Linked DNA regions of Variovorax paradoxus. The protein of the gene in region 1 interacts with the protein of each later gene in a pairwise test. Links are inferred from orthologs where the notes say so. Each region holds a gene or a part of one and is shown in the gene's direction. Other genes may lie near its edges.

Region 1 (3,027 bases):
AGCGAAAGCTGAGCCAGTGCCATGTCAGTGCGACCCCGCACGCTTGCGCTGGCCGTCGTAGGCATCGACGATTTTGGCGACCAGCGGATGCCGCACCACGTCGGAACTGGTGAAGTGCGTGATCGCGATGCCGCTCACGCGCCGCAGCACGCGCTCGGCGTCGATCAGGCCGCTCAGCTGCTGCTTGGGCAAGTCGATCTGGCTCACGTCGCCCGTCACCACCGCCTTGGCGCCGAAGCCGATGCGCGTGAGAAACATCTTCATCTGCTCGACCGTGGTGTTCTGCGCCTCGTCCAGGATCACGAAGGCGTTGTTCAGCGTGCGCCCGCGCATGAAGGCCAGCGGCGCAATTTCCAGTGCATTGCGCTCAAACGCCTTCTGCACCTTCTCGTAGCCCATCAGGTCATAGAGCGCGTCGTACAGCGGGCGCAGGTAAGGGTCGACCTTCTGCGTCAAGTCGCCCGGCAAGAAGCCGAGCCGCTCGCCGGCTTCCACCGCCGGGCGCGTGAGCACGATGCGCTGCACCGCGGCGCGCTCCAGCGCATCGACCGCGCAGGCCACGGCCAGGTAGGTCTTGCCGGTGCCGGCCGGACCGATGCCGAAGGTGATGTCGTGCTTGGCGATGTTGTCGAGGTACAGCGCCTGTGTGGGCGTGCGCGCGCGCAGGTCGGCCCGGCGGGTGACGAGCATGGCCGCGTCCTCGTCGCCGTCGATCATGGAACCGTCGCCCGCCAGCGTGAGCTGCACCACGGCCGGGTCGATCGGGCGCTGGGCAATTTCGTACAGCGCCTGCAGCACGTCCATCGCCCGCTGCGCGGAGGCCTTGGGCCCGTCGACCTTGAACTGCTCGTGGCGATGCGCGATCTTCACGCCCAGCACCTCTTCGATACGGCGCAGGTGCGCATCCAGCGGTCCGCACAGGTGGCCGAGGCGCGAGTTGTTGGGGGGAGCAAAGGTGTGTCGCAGAATCACGCCGGACATTTCAAGGAAAAAGGGCACCCATGATAGGCAAACTCACCGGCATCCTTGCCGAGCGCAACCCACCGCAAGTGGTGGTGGACTGCAACGGCGTCGGTTACGAGGTCGATGTGCCGATGAGCACGTTCTACAACCTGCCCGGCACCGGAGAGCGCGTCTCGCTGCTCACGCACTTCGTGGTGCGCGAGGACGCGCAGATTCTCTACGGTTTCGGCACCGCTGAGGAGCGTGCGGCTTTTCGGCAACTCATCAAGATCACCGGCGTGGGCCCGCGCACGGCGCTCGGCCTGCTGTCGGGCATGAGCGTGGGCGAGCTGTCGCAGGCCATCACCACGCAGGAACTCGGCCGGTTGGTCAAGATTCCGGGCATCGGCAAGAAGACCGCCGAGCGGCTGCTGCTGGAACTCAAGGGCAAGCTGGGCGCCGACATCGGCCTGCCCGCGCATGCGGCCTCCGACGCGCAGGCCGACATCCTGCAGGCGCTCATCGCGCTGGGCTACAGCGACAAGGAAGCCGCGCTGGCGCTGAAGGCCTTGCCCAAGGATGCGACAGTGAGCGAGGGCATCAAGCTCGCGCTGAAGGCGCTGGCCAAGTAGCGCAAGACACGGGAATCGGCCATGCCCAACTGCGACTTTTATGCAACGAAGGAAGATCACGAGGGCCTGCTCACGTGGCTCTTCGCGGAAGAGAGCTGCGACGTGTATGAACTTGCGTCCGACTTCGAGCAGCCGCTGAAGTGCTTCCGCTCCGCGGCGGAGGTGCTGGCGCAGTTCGAGCGCAGCTATCCCAATGGCAAGAAGTGGCGCTCCGTACATCTGCAGCTGTATGTGCGCGGCGCGGGTCCTGCGTTCGAACCTCGCCGCGTGGAACTGGACCCTGTAGCCTGCGGCGGCGCCACCTTCCGCTACGACGCGGACGGATGGGGCCTGGTGCAGCTCTACCTCGGCTCGGCTTCCGCGGGCGACGAGCGGCTGGAAGACTCGCACACCAACCACAACTCGCTCAAGCGTGCGCAATCGTGGTCGGACACAGTGGAGGAGATGGGCGATGTCGGGGCGTGGGACTTCGCAAAGATCACATCTTTCTCATCCAGGCTCAATCGCGAGATCCGAAAACGCGGTGTCGCCAAGGTCGGTAGCCGGGCCGTGTTGCCGGGCGCGCTGAAGCTGTGGGACATCGGCGTGGCCATGGGGCCTTACAAGCCCGGCGAGTACACGCTCCAGCGATTGGATACGTAGCGCCCGCGGCGGTGCTCAGGGGTGGATCTTCTCGCCCTTGGCCAACATTTCCACGAACTGCGCAATACGCCGCGCCCGTGTCTCGGGTTTCTTCGCTCCCTGCGTTCGGAACAGCACCGCGTAGCGGTTGCGCGAATCGAGCTTGGCGAAGAAGGCGGCGGCTTTGGGGTTCGCGTCCAGCGCGGCCCGCAGGTCGGGCGGCACGGTGGCGACGCTCTGGGCGTCGTAGGCCGCATCCCAGCGGCCGTCGGCGCGGGCGCGGTCGACCTCGGCCAGGCCGGCAGGCTGCATGCGGCCTTCCTCGATCAGCTTCAGTGCCTTGTCGCGGTTGATCTTCGACCAGGTGCTGCGCGGCGTGCGTGGGGTGAAGCGCTGCAGAAAGTGCTTGTCGTCTTCCGCCTTGCGCTGTCCGTCGATCCAGCCGTAGCACAGCGCCACTTCGAGCGCCTCGGCGTGGTTGACCGACGCAATGCCGCTGTCCTTCTTGGCCATTCGCAGCCACACGCCGGCCGCGGCGGCATGGTGTCGCTTGAGCCAGCGCTCCCATGAGGCGGCGGTGGTGCATTCGACGGGCGTGTCATGCGGAACGCGCTCGGCAACTGCCGCTTTCTTTGTGCTTGCCGTACTCACGGTACCCACCAGTAGCGCAGCGCGTGAAAGTAGATCGGCGCCGCGAAGATCACCGAGTCGAGCCGGTCGAGCATGCCGCCGTGGCCCTCGATCATCGAGCCCCAGTCTTTCACGCCGCGGTCGCGCTTGATGGCGGACATCACGAGCCCGCCGAAGAAGCCCATGAGGCAGATGGTGAGCG
Region 2 (3,160 bases), 4.0 Mb from region 1 along the record:
GCGCCTTCCGAACCCGCTGCGGCTCCCGCCTCCGATCCGCTCGCCCCCTTGGTCGAAGCCCTGCGCAGCGGTGACTCGATCATCATCTTTCCCGAGGGCACGCGCGGCCACACGGGCGAGCCGCAGAAGTTCAAGTCGGGCCTCTACACGCTCGCAACGATGTTTCCTGACGTGGTGCTGGTGCCTGCATGGATCGACAACGTGCAGCGCGTCATGCCCAAGGGCGAGATCGTGCCGGTGCCGATCTTGTGTTCAGTCACTTTCGGCGCACCAATCCGCGTGGAAGAAGACGAAGAGCGCCGCCCTTTCCTCGATCGCGCGCGTGCTGCCGTGATTGCTTTGCGTGATGTGTAAATTGGAACTGACATGAACCAGTTCCTGCGCAGCCTCACCCCGACCCAGCAAGTCGCGACCCTGTTCCTCATCGTCTTCGGCCTGCTCGTGATCGCGAGCACAACCGCGCTCTTCCTGAGCTTCAGGGAACGCCGCAACCCCGTGCACGACGCCACCTGGCAGGCCGAACTCGCCCACTACCGCAAACTGCTGGGCACCACCTGGTTCATGGTCATCGTGTTTTGGGTTGGCTGGGCCTTGGGCGAAACCGTGGCCACCGTGTTGTTCGCACTCATCGCCTTCTTCGCGCTGCGCGAGTTCATCACCCTTTCGCCCACACGCCGCGGCGACCATCGCAGCCTCATCCTGGCCTTCTTCGTGGTGCTGCCGATCCAGTTCTGGCTCGTGGCCACCGCGCGCTTCGACCTGTTCACCGTTTTCATTCCGGTCTACGTGTTCCTTGCGATTCCGGTCGCAAGCGCACTCGCCAACGACCCCAGCCACTTTCTCGAGCGCAACGCCAAGCTGCAATGGGGCATCATGATCTGCGTCTACGGCATGAGCCACGTGCCAGCACTGCTGCTCCTGAGCTTTCCGGGCTACGAAGGCAAGAGCGCGTTTCTCGTGTTCTTCCTGGTGTTCGTGGTGCAGACTTCGGTGCTGGTGCAGCACGTGATCTCGCGCCGCTCGCAGCGCAAGCCCTTTGCACCCAACGTGAGCCGCAGCTTCAACTGGACCAGCTGGGGCATCGGCATCGTGGTGGCCAGCCTGGTCGGTGCGCTGTTCTCGTTCATCACGCCCTTCAAGTTCGGCCAGGCGCTTGCCGTCTCGTTCATCGCCTGCATCGCGGGTTCCATGGGCCACCTGGTGATGAAGGCGCTCAAGCGCGACCGCGGCATTCCCAACTGGGGCAAGAAAGGCGTGGGCGTGACCGGCGCCAACGGCCTGCTCGACCGCGTGGACGCACTGTGTTTTGCGGCGCCCATCTTCTTTCATTCGATCCGCTGGTACTTCAACGTCTGACGACATGCGCATTCTCGGCATCGACCCCGGCCTCCTGACCACTGGCTTCGGCGTGGTGGATGCGGACGGCCATGCGCTGCGCTACGTTGCGAGCGGCACCATCAGCACCCGGCACCTGGGCAGCGGCAACCTGCCGGCGCGCCTCAAGGTGCTGTTCGACGGCATCGCCGAAATCGCCGAGCGCTACCAGCCCGACGCTTCGGCGGTCGAAATCATCTTCGTCAACGTCAACCCGCAATCGACACTTCTGCTGGGCCAGGCACGCGGCGCCTGCGTGACCTCGCTGGTGAACAGCAAGCTCACGGTGGCCGAATACACCGCGCTGCAGATGAAGAAGGCCGTGGCCGGCCACGGCCAGGCTGCAAAGGCACAGGTGCAAGAAATGGTGAAGCGCCTGCTCGACCTGCCCGGCCTGCCCGGCGCGGACGCGGCCGATGCGCTGGGCATCGCCATCACCCATGCGCAGGTGGGCCGCTCGATGGCGCGGCTCGCCGAAGCGGCCGAGCTGTCGAAAACGCATGCCGGCACCTACCGGCAAGGCCGCTCGAGATAGCGCCGTTCAGGCGCTCATCAATGGCGCGGCGCAAGCCAGGCCGGCTACCGGGCTAGGCCACCCGCTCGGCGATCAGCACCGCAAAGAAGCCGAACGCCGCAAGCAGCGTCCACTTGAGCACGATCCAGCCGAAGCGCCGGTACTTGACCTGCCCTGTTCCGGCATAGAACGCGAACGACACGCCCGCCACCAGCAGAAGCAGCAGGATGGCCCAGCGGAAGACAAGCATTGCGTGGTAGCGCGAGGAACTGAAGAACCTGCCTGCTACCAGGCCCGCGCCACTTCGCCGAAACCGCGCGGTGCGCGCTTTTCGTCTTCGAAGGTGACGATCTCGTAAGCGTCGCTGTGGGTGAGCAGTTCGCGCAGCAGCTTGTTGTTGAGCGCGTGGCCCGAGCGGAATGCGGTGTAAGCGGCCAGCAGAGGCTTGCCGATGATGTACAGGTCGCCCATCGCGTCGAGGATCTTGTGCTTCACGAACTCGTCGTCGTAGCGCAGCCCGCCGGCATTGAGCACCTTGGTGTCGTCCATCACGATGGCGTTGTCCAGCCCACCGCCGAGCGCCAGGCCCTTGCTGCGCATGTACTCGACTTCCTTCGTGAAACCGAAGGTGCGTGCGCGCGCGATGTCGCGGCTGTAGGAATCCTTGCCCAGGTCGAACTCCACGCGCTGGCCGGTGGAGTTGACCACGCGGTGGTCGAAGTCGATCTCGAAGCTCAGTTTGTAGCCATGGTACGGCTCAAGGCTCGCCCACTTCTCGTTGGCGCCCTCGCCTTCGCGCACCTCGACCTTGCGGGTTACGCGAATGAAGCGGCGCGGCGCCTTCTGCAGCTCGATGCCCGCGCTTTGCAGCAAGAACACGAACGACGAGGCCGATCCGTCGAGGATCGGAACTTCGTCGGCCGTGATGTCGATGTAGAGGTTGTCGATGCCCAGGCCCGCACAGGCCGACATCAGGTGTTCGACCGTCTGCACCTTCGCTCCGCCGGTGGAAACCGTGGAAGCCAGGCGCGTGTCGGTCACCGCTTCGGCGGTCATGCGGATGTCGACCGGCTCGGGCAGGTCGACGCGCCGGAACACGATGCCCGTGTCCGCAGGAGCCGGACGCAGCGTGAGCTCCACGCGCTGTCCGCTGTGGAGCCCCACGCCCACGGCGCGGCTGATCGACTTGAGGGTTCTTTGTTGCAGCACACCCGTGATTTTAGGCGCCCGGCGCGCGTGGCGGCCTATGCCCCTCGCTATGGCATCGATAGA

Evidence for each region.
Region 2: the proteins of ruvA (region 1) and ruvC interact in binary tests that used the Escherichia coli proteins (3 or more experiments, as listed by UniProt). The link is inferred for Variovorax paradoxus from one-to-one orthologs.

Annotation. Positions count from the first base shown.
Region 1 is NZ_CP046622.1:4,909,011-4,912,037, reverse strand. What follows is about bases 74-2,787. They hold ruvA (Holliday junction branch migration protein RuvA), read left to right. Parts: upstream 74-1,001; coding sequence 1,002-1,574; downstream 1,575-2,787. Other genes in these bases: GOQ09_RS22940 (YdeI/OmpD-associated family protein), read right to left, coding at 2,232-2,787; GOQ09_RS22945 (hypothetical protein), read left to right, coding at 1,596-2,216; GOQ09_RS22955 (PhoH family protein), read right to left, coding at 74-981. Outside these bases: rRNA maturation RNase YbeY, read right to left, coding at 1-23; more of GOQ09_RS22955, read right to left, coding at 25-73; more of GOQ09_RS22940, read right to left, coding at 2,788-2,846; GOQ09_RS22935 (phosphatidate cytidylyltransferase), read right to left, coding at 2,843-3,027. UniProt on the Escherichia coli protein: The RuvA-RuvB-RuvC complex processes Holliday junction (HJ) DNA during genetic recombination and DNA repair.
Region 2 is NZ_CP046622.1:949,564-952,723, reverse strand. What follows is about bases 288-3,134. They hold ruvC (crossover junction endodeoxyribonuclease RuvC), read left to right. Parts: upstream 288-1,360; coding sequence 1,361-1,909; downstream 1,910-3,134. Other genes in these bases: lpxC (UDP-3-O-acyl-N-acetylglucosamine deacetylase), read right to left, coding at 2,174-3,097; GOQ09_RS26085 (hypothetical protein), read right to left, coding at 1,962-2,138; GOQ09_RS04400 (phosphatidate cytidylyltransferase), read left to right, coding at 367-1,356; GOQ09_RS04405 (lysophospholipid acyltransferase family protein), read left to right, coding at 288-354. Also shown: more of GOQ09_RS04405, read left to right, coding at 1-287.